2 regions of the Ensifer sp. ENS09 genome follow, and region 1 is predicted to be linked to the other one. Evidence: riboswitches for the same ligand, from Rfam matches in the RefSeq annotation. Region 1 holds a riboswitch; the other holds the start of a gene.
The links. Region 1 has a riboswitch for cobalamin ahead of IB267_RS03690 (DUF1636 domain-containing protein). Riboswitches for the same ligand answer to the same signal wherever they lie in the genome.
Positions count from the first base shown of each region.

Region 2: another riboswitch for cobalamin. It lies ahead of metE (5-methyltetrahydropteroyltriglutamate--homocysteine S-methyltransferase); the one in region 1 lies ahead of IB267_RS03690 (DUF1636 domain-containing protein).

Region 1 covers NZ_JACVBP010000001.1:741,860-748,916, forward strand. Annotated here, with positions in the region: gene IB267_RS03675 (iron ABC transporter permease) at 1-966, opposite strand, end outside; gene IB267_RS03680 (ABC transporter substrate-binding protein) at 970-1,923, opposite strand; gene IB267_RS03685 (ABC transporter ATP-binding protein) at 1,920-2,723, opposite strand; gene IB267_RS03690 (DUF1636 domain-containing protein) at 2,746-3,159, opposite strand; cobalamin riboswitch at 3,264-3,480, opposite strand; gene IB267_RS03695 (RidA family protein) at 3,665-4,141, opposite strand; gene aspT (aspartate-alanine antiporter) at 4,629-6,317, shown strand; gene IB267_RS03705 (bifunctional aspartate transaminase/aspartate 4-decarboxylase) at 6,375-7,057, shown strand, end outside.
Region 2 covers NZ_JACVBP010000005.1:176,592-183,648, reverse strand. Annotated here, with positions in the region: gene IB267_RS25440 (carbohydrate ABC transporter permease) at 1-648, opposite strand, end outside; gene IB267_RS25435 (carbohydrate ABC transporter permease) at 645-1,565, opposite strand; gene IB267_RS25430 (ABC transporter ATP-binding protein) at 1,558-2,724, opposite strand; gene IB267_RS25425 (metallophosphoesterase) at 2,721-3,563, opposite strand; gene IB267_RS25420 (LysR substrate-binding domain-containing protein) at 3,787-4,716, opposite strand; gene IB267_RS25415 (hypothetical protein) at 4,869-5,159, shown strand; cobalamin riboswitch at 5,178-5,398, shown strand; gene metE (5-methyltetrahydropteroyltriglutamate--homocysteine S-methyltransferase) at 5,499-7,057, shown strand, end outside.

The DNA of each region.
Region 1 (7,057 bases):
CAGATCCGCAAGGATGAGCGTCAGCGCCCCGAAGAAGGCCGAAAGCGGAATGACCCTGACGTTGTCGCTGCCGGCCAGGAGCCGCACGAAATGCGGCACCATCAGCCCGACGAAACCGATCGCGCCGGAAAAGGCGACCATCACCCCGGTCAGAAGTGCGGTGACGACGAACAGCGTCAGCCGGAAGCGGCGCACGGGAATGCCCAGCGTCATCGCCGTTTCGTCGCCCATGGCGAGCGCATTGATCTCGCGCGCCCGTATCATCAGCCAGGCGAGCGAGACGAAAAGCACCCCGCCGGGATAGACGAGCTGCGACCATTGCGCCAGACCAAGGCCGCCGAGCATCCAGAAGATGACCGTGTGGGTCGCCCTCGGATCCCCAAGGAAAATCATGAGGTTGCCGACGGACGTTAAGACGAAGGCGACCGCGACCCCGGCGAGCACCAGGCGGTCGGCGCTGCTGCCGAGCACGCGGGAGACATAGGCGACCAGCACGGTTGCGAGCAGCGCGCCGGCAAAGGCAAAGAGCGGCACCGTGGCAAGGCCGAGGATCATGCCGGTGTGCAGCAGCGCCACGATCGCGCCAAGCGCTCCACCGGAGGAAACGCCGAGCAGATGCGGATCAGCGAGCGGATTGCGCGTGACCGCCTGCAGCACGGCGCCCGTCAGCCCCAGTCCGGCCCCGACGAGGCCTGCCAACATCACCCGCGGCAGGCGCACGTCCCAGACGATGCTCTCGCGGCCCGCCGACCAGAAGACCTCGACGCTACCGGGCGAAATCTTGCTGGCGATGATCGACCAGATGGTTGCAACCGGGATCTGCGCCGAGCCGAGCGATACGGCGGCCGTCACCGTCAGGAGGAGCAGCAGCAGGCCCGCGGCAAGGCCGAGACCGCTGCGGGCCACCCGTTGAGACGCGGCACGCGGAACCGCAACGGTGTCAGCCGACGTATCCTCAGCCAGCATCGGTTACAGGCCTTCGCCGTGAAAGGTCTTGGCGAGACGGGCGATGGCGTCGATGTTGCGCGGCCCCGGCGTCGCCTCGACATAGTCGAGCACGACGAAGCGATCGTTCCTGACGGCATCGACATTCTTGAATGCCGGATTGGTCTTCATGAAGGCTATCTTGTCCTCGGCCTTCACCTCGCCGTAGTTGACGATGACCACCACTTCCGGATTGCGCTCGATCACCGGCTCCCAGGAGATCTCCACCCAGCTCTTGTCGACATCGTCCATGATGTTGGCGCCGCCGGCGGCCTCGATCATCGCCGTCGGAATGCCGAAGCGGCCGGAGGTGAAGGGCTTCTCCTCGCCGGAATCATAGACAAAGACCCGTGTCGGCTGTGCCTTGCCGGCATTCGCCTTGGTGATTTCGGCAAGCTGGCGGCGGTAGCCGTCAACAAGCGTCTCGGCGCGATCCTCGACGCCGAAAATGCGGCCGAGATTGAGAAGATCGACGAACATGTCGTCCATCGTCGGCTTTGCCTTGGCCATCACGTGGATGCAGGATTCGGTCAGCTCGTAGACGCCGATCTTGAAGGGCGCCAAGGTTTCGGGCGTGACCTCGCCGCCGACCTTCATGCCGTAGTTCCAGCCGGCAAAGAGGAAGTCGGCGTCGGCGTTGAGCAACACTTCCTTGGTCGGATACTTCTCCGAAAGCTCCGGCAGTTCCTTGACGCCTTCGCGCAGCTTCTCGTCCAGCGTCTTCCAGCCGGAAACGCCGGTATAGCCGACCATGCGATCCTGCAGCCTCAGCGCCAGCATCATCTCCACCAGGTTGACGTCGTTGGCGATCGCGCGCTGCGGCGCCGCGTCGAAGGTCACCTCGCGGTTGCAGCTCTTGACCGTGACCGGATAGGCGAGCGCCGGCGTGGCGGCGGCCAGCACGAAAAGAAGGGAAAATGGGGCAATATTGATCTTCATGAAATAGATCCCTGTCGAGGAAGTGAAAAGGAAAATCGGGCGCCGCCGCCGGCGGCATTGTGAACGGTGGCAGTGACGCCGAAGGCGGCCGAAAGTTCGCCGGGGCTGAGCACCTCTTCGGGCGTGCCGAAGGCCGTCAGCCGCCCGGCAGTCAGGATCGCGACGTCGGTCGCAAACTCGGCGGCGAGATTGATGTCGTGCAGCGTCGAGACGATCGTCAGCTTCAGCGTCTGCAGCAACTCGAGGATTTCGAGCTGGTGACGGATGTCGAGATGGTTGGTCGGCTCGTCGAGGATGATGATGCGCGGCTCCTGCGCCAGCGCGCGGGCGATCAGCACCCGCTGCTTCTCACCGCCCGAAAGCGTCGAGAACTGGCGACCGGCAAGATGCGCGAGATCGAGATGCGCCAGCGCATGCTGTACCCGATCGCGGTCGAAATCGCTCCAGCCGCTCAAGCCTTCCCGCCGCGGAATGCGCCCCATCATCACGACGTCGCGCACGCTGAAGGGAAAGTCGCCGGGCATTTCCTGAAGGACGACGGCGATCGTCCTTGCTGCCTCGCGCGCCGAGATCGACCAGAGATCGATGCCATCGACCGAAACACGGCCGGAGTTCGGCTGCACCGCCCGGTAGAGGCAGCGCAGGAGCGAGGTCTTGCCGGCACCGTTCGGCCCGAGGATCGCAAGCCGGCTGCCCGCCGCGATCGAAAAGCCGATGTCCTTGACCAGCGTCAGCCCCGCGCGCGGCCCCCAGTGGAGGCCCTCGACCTTGAGTGCCGCTCCCGTCGCCGTACAGCTCATGGGTTGATCCCTCCCCGCGCCCTCATTGGAAGTGCCCGCCGAGGTCTTCGGAAACGAGCATCGCTGCGGGGATGCGGGCAAGCGTCTTGCCTTTCAACCCGCGTGGCCGCTCGGCCGCCCGCGTCATGCCATCGCCACGCTCGGCATAGGTTGTGGCAAAGCGTACGAGATCGTCGATGTCTTCGTCCGGCGAGACGTCGCCGAAGAGATAGGTTGCCTTCCCCGTCGCCTGGAAGGCGATGGTGCAGGGCCGCGTGCAGGCCGCCATGCACACCGTGCCGGCAATCGAGAAGTCACGATCGAGCGGCGCGCCGAGTGCGGCAATGCTGCCGTTCAGCCGCTTGATCAGCTCGGCACCGGGCGCGCAGGGGCCACCGGTGAAGCGGCAATCGGTGCAGACCGTTATCTTGTGCTGTCGGAAATTCGGCTCAGCCATTCCTGCCCTCCGCCGGACTGACGGCAAGAGATGGCGAAACGGCAGAAGGACGGATAGCCGTCGTGCGAAAGCCAGTTCTTTTCCATCGGAACACCCCGTCCGTTGTGGTTGATCGGTTCGATGGCAGGTCTCCTGGCTCGCGGGTCGTGGCGCATCCACGTCTTCCCGGCTGATCGCCAGTGACATGGTGTGAATGCGCTTTCCGCTCACAGTTGCGGGGGCAGCCACGGTTTCGGCCCCATCAGGGTCGTCCGTTCCGTGTTCCCTTTTCAGCCGCCTCCGCATTGTCGCGGACGCAGCACCATCACCGCCTTCCTCGCATGAATCGGCGGGGGAGACAACCGCACGGCACAGGCGGGAAGGATCTATCAACATGCGGCGTATCGTCATGCGCAATTCGTTATTAAATAACATTACATCATGCAAGCCGAAAATTGAGCGTCGGACACGATCCGACGCTCCACGGCCGGAATCCGCCTTGCGGCCGACAGGCGGCCGTGCCGCCTCAGAACTCCGGCGGAAAGAGCTCGGCCGTCAGCGTCACCGCCACCGCGGCGTTGCCCGGCAGGTTGCGCACGCCGCAGACGGAGCGGATATGGCCGGCCCTTTCGCCAAAGGCGGCAGCCAGAAACTCGGAGGCGCCGTCGAGCACCTTCGGATGATCGAGGAAATCCTCGGTGCAGGCGACATGCCCCTCCAGCCGGACGATCTGGCGAATGCGCTCGAAACGGCCGAGATGTTCGTGGATCTGCGCCAGCGCGTTGAGCACCGCCAGCTCGGCCGCCTTGCGCCCCTCGTCGATCGTCACGTCGCGCCCGAGCAGCCCCGTATGCACGAAGCGCCCGTCGAGCAGCGGCCCCTGCATCGAGACATGAAGCATCTCGCCCGCCTCGATCACCGCGCGATAAGCGCCGAGCGGCTTCGGCGGCGTTGGAAGCTGAACGCCAAGCGCCCCCAGCCTACGGATAACCTCATCCATCATTGCTCCCCCTCCTCGTCACCTTACGAACCGGCCGCGCTTGCGGAGACGATGCCGCGTTTCATCTCGACCCTTCGAAGTTCTGTCGCCCCTATCGCAAGCAGAAAGGCCCATCATTCCTTGCGCCTCCAGCCGTATGTTCAAGCATAGCCAAGAGAAAACGCCTCATGCCTCACGTTGCGAGATAACATTACGAATTACAACACCAGAGTTGAAGTTCCGGCGCGATCCGGCCGCGCGCATCCGTCTTTCGATCGCAGGCGGCGGACGCATCGCGGCGCCTGCGAGTGCGCACCCCAAGTAAAACCGCTGAAATGTAACATACGTTACGCTCACGTAACCCTATGCCGGTTGAGAATTTCGACGACCGAGGCAACAATTGCCGGAATTAAGATTGGGCATCGACGAGATCCGAAAACAAGCTCAACTTAGCCGCGCAGATCCCGAAATGAAGTGATGGCAACTCAACTTTCTGAAGGGAATAGCAGCAGTGAACCCCATCGATTTTTTCGTCGACACGCTTCGGACCTATCCACCCGTCGCCGTCTTCCTCGCCCTCGGCATCGGCTTCCTCATCGGTCCGATCAAGGTCGCGGGGTTCAACCTTGGAAATGTCACCGCCACGCTGCTTGCGGGCGTTCTCATCGGGCAGCTGGGCATCCAGGTTTCCGGTGACCTGAAATCAACGCTGTTCCTGATCTTCCTCTTCGCCGTAGGCTACGGCGTAGGCCCGCAATTCGTGCGGGGCCTAAGCACCGACGGGCCGAAACAGATCGCCTTTGCGCTCTCGGTCCTCGTGCTCTGCCTCATCGTTCCCTATCTCTGCGCGCTAATCGCCGGGCTTCCGCTCGGCTACGGCGCCGGCATGTATGCCGGTTCGCAGACGATTTCGGCGGCTATCGGCGTCGCCACGGACCAGATCAACTCGCTGGGGCTGACACCGGAACAGGCCAAGACCTTCTCCGACCAGATCCCGATCGCCTACGCGGTCACGTATATCTGGGGCACGATCGGCTCGGCGATCATCCTCGCCCAACTCGGTCCGAAGCTTCTCGGCATCGACCTTCCGGCGGCCTGCCGGGAATACGAGGCCAAGCTCGGCGGCGGCACATCCAGCGCCGAGCCCGGCATCACCAGCGCCTACCACGACTTCGGTCTTCGGGCCTACCGGATCGATGCGGCAAGCGGCCTGACCGGGACGCCGGTCAAGAACCTGCTTCCCGGCATCCGCGTCTATGTCGAGCGGGTCCGGCGCGGCAGCGAGATCATCGAAGCGGACGGCAACACCGTACTGCAGCCCGGCGACGTCGTCGCCTTCTCCGGCCGGCGTGCCCTGCTCGTCGAGAATCTCGATTCGAAGCTTGTCGAGGTCGAGGACAAGGAACTGCTGAATGCCGAAGCCGAAGTCCTCGATGTCTACGTGACCAGCAAGGCGCTCGCCGGCAAGACGCTTGCGGAAGTCAGCACCATGGACTGGGCGCGTGGCGTCTATGCCCGCAAGATCATCCGCTCGCTGGTCGAGATCCCGGTCTTGCCCGGGACCACCGTCGAGCGCGGCGACATCGTTACCATCGGCGGGGCCAAGCAGCATGTCGAAGCCGCGATCAAGGCGCTCGGTTTTGCCGACCGTCCCGTCGAGACGACCGATATCGCCTTCCTCGGCTGGGGGCTCTTCATCGGCGCGATGATCGGGGCGCTTACGATCACGATCGGCGGAATCCCGATCGGCCTTTCGACTTCCGGCGGCGCGCTTTTGGCGGGCCTGGTGCTCGGCTGGCTGCGCACCACCTACCCCGCCTTCGGGCGGATCCCGTCGCCGGCGCTCTGGCTGATGAACACGCTCGGCCTCAACATCTTCATCGCCGTCGTCGGCATCGGCGCCGGACCCGGCTTCGTCGCGGGTCTGCAGGAGGTCGGCATATCGCTGTTTATCTGGGGCGTGGTGGCAACCTCGATCCCGATGATCGCCTCGGTGCTCATCGGCCACTACGTCTTCAAGTTCCACCCGGCGATCCTGTTTGGCGCCTGCGCCGGGGTCAGGACGACGACGGCAGCGCTCGGCATGATCCAGGAGGCGGCCAAGAGCAAGGTTCCCGCCCTTGGCTACGGCATGCCCTACGCCATCGGCAACACGCTGCTCACCATCTTCGGCCTCGTCATCGTCATCATGCTCGCCTGAGGCGGGCGACAGTCGGGACCACCGATCACAATTCACAGATCACAGGGAGTGTGGATCATGTTGGACAGAAAATTCTACGACAGCATCTCCGATCTCAGCCCGTTCGAAATCAAGGACGAACTGATCAAGCTCGCCAAGACGAGCTCCCAGAAGGCCGCCAAGGCCTTCCTCAATGCCGGCCGCGGCAACCCGAACTGGACGGCGACGCGCGCCCGCGAAGCCTTCTTCCTTCTCGGCCAGTTCGCGCTGACCGAAGCCAAGCGCGCCTATTACGATCCGAAGGCCGGTGTCGCCGGCATGCCGCCGCAGGACGGAGCCCATGCCCGCTTTGAGAAGTGGACGAAGAAGCTGCTTCAAAGCACCGCCGACTGGGACGAAGAGGACGAAGGCGTTCCGCCGGCAAAGACGCTCTCCGACGCCGTCAACTACGCGATCAAGACCTTTCACTTCGATCCGGACGCCTTTGTGCACGAGCTGACGGATTCGATCATCGGCGACAACTATCCGGTGCCCGACCGCGCGCTGCACCACAACGAGATCATCACCCATGAATATCTGATGTGGGCGATGTGCGCCGGCCATCGACCCAGGGCGACATTCGATCTCTACCCTGTCGAAGGCGGCACCGCTGCCATGTGCTACATCTTCAAGGCCCTGAAGAACGCTCGCCTGCTCAACGCCGGCGACACGATCGCACTCGGCACGCCGATCTTCACGCCTTATCTCGAAATGCCGGAACT
Region 2 (7,057 bases), on a different contig from region 1:
GATCAGCGGCCAGAAGAGATCGTTCCAGTGCGCGACGACCGAGAAGATCGCAAAAGCCGTGATCGCCGGCCAGGCGTTCGGCACGATGACGCGCGCGACGATGCCGGCCTCAGACATGCCATCGAGGCGCGCCGCATGGATCAGATCGTCGGGCATGGCGCGGAAGAACTGCAGGAACAGGAAGATCGCAAAGACCGAGATCGAGAAGGGCGCCACCAGAGCCGTGTAGCTGTTCAGCACCGAGAGCCGGTCGAAGGCCACGTAGATCGGCAGCGCCGTCGCATGGATCGGCACGAGCAGTCCGAGCATGACCAGAACCATCATGGTGCGGGCGGCCCGGAACTTCAGCTTCGCCATGGCATAGGCGCAAGGTATGGCGACGACGATCTGGATGACGAAGATCAGCGCGCAGACGATCACGCCGTTGAAGAGCAGCGTCGACATCGAGACGCGCGACAGCGCCTTGGAGAAGTTCTCGATGTAGGACCACTGCTCAGGAATCAGCGACAGCGACGAGGAAAAGATCTCGCTCTGCGCCTTGCCTGCGGTCGAGACCATGAAGATGTACGGTGCAAGGAAGATAAGAGCGCCGAGCGACAGCACCGTCAGACGGGCGATGCGGGCGACGGAGAAGGCGTTGCTGGTCATGCGTAGTGCACCTTCCGGTCAAGCACGCGGTACTGCAGAAACATCAGGACGACGAGGATTGCGAGGAAGACCACGGTCATCGCCGAGGCGTAGCCGACGCGCAGATAGACGAAGCCTTCCTGGTAGATGGTGAAGAGCAGCACTTCCGACGCCTTGTTCGGACCGCCTTCGGTCAGCGTCTTCACCGTCTCGAACACCTTCACCGAATTGATGATGCTGATGGTGGTGACGAACAGCGTCGTCGGCCCGAGCATCGGCCAGGTCACCAGCCGAAAACGATCGAACCAGGATTTTGCGCCATCGACTTCGGCTGCGGCGTAGAGTTCCCGCGGGATGGCGGTGAGGCCGGCGAGGAACAGCACCATGTTGAAGCCGACGGACTGCCAGATGCCGATGATCGAGAGACCGTAGAGCACCGTGCTGGAGGCGCCGAGCCAGTTGGGGCCGGCGATGCCGAAAACGGCGAGGAAGGTGTTGATCGGGCCGATGGTCGGGTGGAACAGGAATTGCCAGACCGTGGCCATGGCGACGAGCAGCGAGGCGACCGGCAGGAAATAGACGGTCCGAAAAAGGGCCCTGCCCTTGGTTTCCGCCTCGATCAACATGGCGATCGCCAGCGAAAGCAGGATCGATACCGGCGTGACGATCGCGGTGTAGACGGCGGTGTTCCAGAGCGAGCGACGGAAGGTGCGGTCGCCGAAGAGCTCGGCATAGTTCTCGAAACCGACGAAACGGAAGCTGCTGTAGCCGAGCTCGAAATCGGTGAAGCCGAGCACGATCACGGCTGCGGTCGGTAGCAGGATGAAGAGGAAGAGCAGCGTGATGGCCGGCAGCGCCAGCAACCAGGCGATGCGCGCTTCGCGGCGGTCGGGATGGTGCGCAGCGATCGCCGTTTCGAAGGTTGCGACACTAGCCATGGACCTTCTCCAGCGTCGCGGCGATAGCGACCGGCTCGGCTGCCACCCGGGTGCCCTCGCCGTCGAACAGCATCGCCCGTTCCGGCATGAACGCGACATCGACGGGCTGACCGATCGCGAGTGCTGCGGCTTCGGCGGGTGCTGACTTGGCGGTGACCACCTCGCCGATCGCATCGAGGCGTGCGTGGACGATCACCTCGGAGCCGAGAAACTCCATGCGCTCGACCCGCGCAGTCAGCCGGCCGGCGCCTGCCGTATGGAAGCGCACGAATTCCGGGCGGATTGCGAGCTTCACCGGTGCATCCGGCGCCTGCCCGCGGCTTGCCAGAAGCACGAGATCGCCGAAGCGCACGATGCTTGCCGTATCCGTGCGGGTTTCGAGCACGTTGATCTTCGGCTGGCCAAGGAAGCGCGCAACCTCGATATGGGAGGGGTTGTCGTAGATCTCCTTCGGGCTCGCCAGTTGCAAGAGATTGCCGCCGATCATGACGGCGACGCGGTCGGCCATCGACAGCGCTTCGGACTGGTCGTGCGTGACATAGAGTGTCGGCACGCCGGCGCGGCGGTGCAGGTCGACGATTTCGCCGCGGGCATGGACGCGCAGGTTGGCGTCGAGATTGGAGAGCGGCTCATCCATCAGGAAGACGGCCGGGCGGCGCACCATGGCGCGGGCAAGCGCTACGCGCTGGCGCTGGCCGCCGGACATCTGGCCGGGCTTGCGGTCGAGCAGATGATCGATCTTCAGCGCTCCGGCCATCTCCTTGACCTGGCGCTGGATATCGCTGCGGATCTGCTTCTGCCCCGGCAGGAGATTGCCGATGACCGGCAAGCGCTGCATCGCCGTCAGGCGCCGCATGGCGAGCGGCACCGAAATGTTTTGACCTGCGGTCAGGTGCGGATAGAGCGCGTAGGACTGGAACACCATCGCCACGTTGCGATCGGCCGCCGCCATCCGCGCGACACTGCGGCCGCCGATCACGATCTCGCCGGCATCGCCGTGATCGAGGCCCGCGACGATGCGCAGAAGCGTGCTCTTGCCGCAGCCGGAAGGGCCGACGAGCGCAATGAACTCGCCGGCTTCCGCCTCCAGGCTGACGCCCTTCAGGATGGCGTTGCCGCCATAGGACTTGGTGATGCCATCCAGCGAAAGCACGCTCATTGCGCTGCCTCCACGCGAACCTTCTTCTTGGCGGCGAGCGGATAAACGTCCTCGACGATCGGGTCGAGCACGTGGCTCGTCAGACCCGGCACCGCCACGATTTCGCTGGTCACGCCGGCATCGGTGAGTTCGTGCACGACGGCACCGACCAGCCGCTCGCCCGGCATCGGCCGTTCCAGCGTGTCGATGATGAAGGAGGTCGGCGGCGCCCAGACGAGCGACGTCCCGGCATGTTCGCCGGTCCAGGCCCAGTGCAGGTGACCGCTTGCATGCAACGCCACCTCGGCTTCGGCGAAAAGATCAAAGAGGCGCTGGCGCTGGCGGGGACGGATGCCCCAGTAGCCGGTGTCGCCCTCGGCCGGGTCGTCGACGAAGAGCGGCTTGTGGGCGAAGACCGCCACCCGGCGACCGTCGCGACCAAGCAGTTGTTCCTCCAGCCAGGCAAATTGCCTGTCTTCTTCCTCGTCTTCGAAGCCGATCAGCAGGCTGTTGAGGCCGAGCAGCCGCCAGTCGCCATGGTCGCGGCCCCAGTAGTCCGGACCGGCGAGACGGCGCCAGCGGGCAAGCCGGACGGGATCCACAGGCTGGTGCGAGCCCGGCAGATGGCCGACATCGTGATTGCCGGGAACGATCGCGACCGGCATCGAGAGCTGACCGATCAGATCGAGCGAGAAGGTGATATCGTCCTCATGGTCGGCACCATCGATGGTGACATCGCCCGTGTGGATGACGAGATCGGGTTTTACCGCCTCGATCCAGGCGCGAACCGGTTCCCAATTGCCGTTGAAATGGCTTTTGGCGGGGCTGAGATGGGTGTCGCTGATCTGGACGATTTTCATGGAAACGGGCCTCCGACGATGGCTTGCGGTATCCGCGTCGGAGGGCTGTCTTCTCCCCTTCTCTGCGGTTGGCCGCAGTCTTTAGGGAGCCGCCATGTCAGTTTGGTAACAGCCGTTCTCAGCTGATTTTCAGTTTCTCCATGAAAGCGTCATTTTCAGAAGCCCGGCCGGCGCGAACCGGCACACGCGGCACCAGATGCGTCTGCTACTTCTTTCCCCAGGCTCACCACTTTGCGCCGAGTTCGCCCCGAAAAGATGCCGGACAGGACTGCTCCATGACGGTCGCAAGCATCGCATTCGACGCGTCTGCTTCCGCGACGACCCAGTCGCGAAAGGCCTGGATCTTCTTCTGCCGCCTGGTGCTTTGCGGATAAACCAGCCAATAGGCGCGGCCGTCGCGCACCACATGCTCGAACGGCCGGATCAGCCGGCCGCTCTTCAGTTCATCCATCAGGAAGGTCGAGACGGCAATCGCCATGCCGTGATCCGCCAGGATGGTGGCGACATCCATCGCCTGGACGTCGAAGATCAGCTCGGTACCATTGCTCGCCGGCGGCTCGACGCCGGTTTCGATCATCCACCGCCGCCACCAGTTGGCATTGCCGAAACGCCGGATCCTCAGAACATCGGCGGGCTCCTTGAGTTGATGTTTCTCCAGGAAGGACGGCGTGCAGACCGGCACGTAATCGAGCGGAAACAAGGGAAAGACATCGTTTCCCGGCCAGTCGCCGGCACCGCTGCGCACCGCGAGATCGATAGCGTCACGCTTGAAATCGACCAGCTCGGTCGACATGTGGACCCTGATGCTGATGTTCGGATGCGCGGTCTGGAAGGTGGCGAGCCGCTGGCCGAGCCAGCTCGAAACGACGGTCGGTAGCACCGAAATGTGCAGGTGATGTTCGGTCTTGTCGGCAATCTCCGAGAAGGCCGCCCCTAAAAGATCGATCGCTTCGGTTACCTTTGGCGCCAGCTGCCGCCCGGCACCGGTCAGCCGCACCTCGCGCGGAAGGCGGACAAAGAGCGGCGCGCCGATGCGTTCCTCCAACAACCGGATCTGATAGCTGACGGCCGCCTGCGTCATGCCAAGCTCTTCGGCGGCGCGGGTGAAACTCAGGTGCCTGGCGGCGGCCTCAAAGGCGCGCACTGCACTCATAGGGGGAATCTTGCTCATGACGCTGAGATAAGCATTCTTTATGCCAGCATGCGAGAAATCGCTTTGCGCGAAACGCCAAAAAACCTCACTTTTTTCGCGAACACACGCCTTGTAGAGAAGTGAGGATAGCAATGCTTAGCGCAGTGCGATCAATGATTTACCATGCCCTGAATTGGGCCGACAGGACCCTCAGTGCTCCGGTCGACATAGACACGTTCAACGAGTTCCAGCTCCGGGATATCGGCCTGACGCGGGACCAGGAACATATCCGTGCGCACGTCGGCGACACCGCGGATCCGTGGCACTGGCCGGAGGAGCCCAAGCCCGTGCCGGTGCAACCCGCCGCGAAAGCAGTTTGCAGCGAAGGACCGCGCATTGGCCGCGTTTCGCCCCGCGCCCAGGCCGGAGAGAATAAAGACATAAGCATTTCTTTATGCGATTGACGGCCGAGCGATTGCAGGGCATTGTCCAGGCATCGTGGTTCTGCGCCTCGCCATCCGGCGGGGCGGAGCTAAGAGGGAATTCGGTGCGGCGCTGACAAGCGCCCAGGCCGGAGCTGCCCCCGCAACTGTAGGCGGAGAGCGGCCGTTCGATGATGTCACTGAGGAAGACGCCTCGGGAAGACGGAACGGTCCGCGTTGACCCGCAAGCCAGGAGACCTGCCGCGATGAACAACGTCCACGGGCGGGGTGTCCGATGGGGCGCGTTGACGACGCGGGACACTTCTCGCGTCGCGGATGCGTCGCATTCAAGCCTTGCCCTTCAACCTTCGGGGTAAGGAAATGACCATCAAGACTGCCAATCTCGGCTTCCCGCGCATCGGCCGACACCGCGAACTGAAATTCGCGCTTGAACGCTACTGGTCCGGCAAGATCAGCCGTGACGACCTTTTCGACGTCGGCCGCCGGCTTCGGGCCGAAAACTGGGCGGCGCAAAAGGCGCGCGGCATCGACATCCTCCCTTCGAACGATTTCTCGTTCTACGACCACGTGCTCGATACTGCCGTGCTCGTCGGTGCGGTCCCGGCCGCCTATGGCTGGAAGGGCGGTCCCGTCGATCTCGATACCTATTTCGCCATGGCGCGCGGCTCGACCGGTTCGCCCTGCGCTTCCGGTTGCACGCATGCGGGTGACGGCGGCAACGCCGCACTCGAGATGACCAAGTGGTTCGATACCAACTACCACTACATGGTGCCCGAATTCGAAGCGGATCAACGCTTTGCGCTGACGCATAACCGGCCGCTCGAAGCCTTTCTCGAGGCCGAAGCCCTCGGCTATCGAACCCGCCCGGTCCTGCTTGGCCCGGTGACCTTCCTCAAGCTCGGCAAGGCGAAGGGCGGAGATTTCGATCCCCTGGATCTGATCGAACGCTTGCTTCCCGTTTACGTCGAGCTGCTAACCGAACTTGCCAATGCCGGCGCCGACTGGGTTCAGATCGACGAGCCTAGTCTGGTGCTCGATCTCACCAACCGGGAAAGGCAGGCCCTGGACCTTGCCTATCATACGTTCCGGGCGAAGGTTCCCGGGCTCCGGATCATGCTTGCGACCTATTTCGGCGCGATCGGCGACAATATGGTGAGCGCCCTGGCGCTGCCGATCGCGGGCCTGCATGTCGATCTCGTGCGCGCGCCGCAGCAGATCGAGGTCCTCCTCCAGTCCGCTCCGGCTGACCGAGTGCTGTCGCTCGGCATCATCGACGGCCGCAACGTCTGGAGGACGGATCTTGCCGGCCTGTTGCGCCGCCTGCAGCCGCTCATCTCCGCCCATGGCCGGGACCGGATCGAGCTTGCGCCCTCGTGCTCGCTCCTGCATGTGCCCGTCGACCTCGATCTGGAACAGGCGCTCGACCCGGAGCTTGCCTCGTGGCTCGCTTTCGCCGTGCAGAAGCTCGACGAGTTGAGCCTTCTTGCCCGCGCCTTCGAGCCGGGGCTTGCCCATCCGGAAAGGGCCTTTGCGGCATCGAGCGAAGCTGCCAAGGCGCGTCTGACGTCGCTCAGGATCCATGATCCACTCGTTGCCGGGCGACTGAAGGCGCTGACGGCAGCCGACAGCGAGCGCCGGCCTCCCTTCCCGGCCCGTCGCGCGCTCCAGGCGGACGCGCTGCCGTTGCCGCTTTTCCCGACGACGACGATCGGCTCCTTCCCGCAGACGCCGGAAGTACGGCAGGCCCGTTCCCTGCATGCCAAGGGCGAACTCAGCTATGTCGACTACACCGCCTATCTGCGCCGGGAGACCGAGCAGGCGGTGCGCTGGCAGGAGGAGATCGGCATCGACGTGCTGGTACATGGCGAGTTCGAGCGCAATGACATGGTGCAGTATTTCGGCGAGCAGCTCTCGGGCTA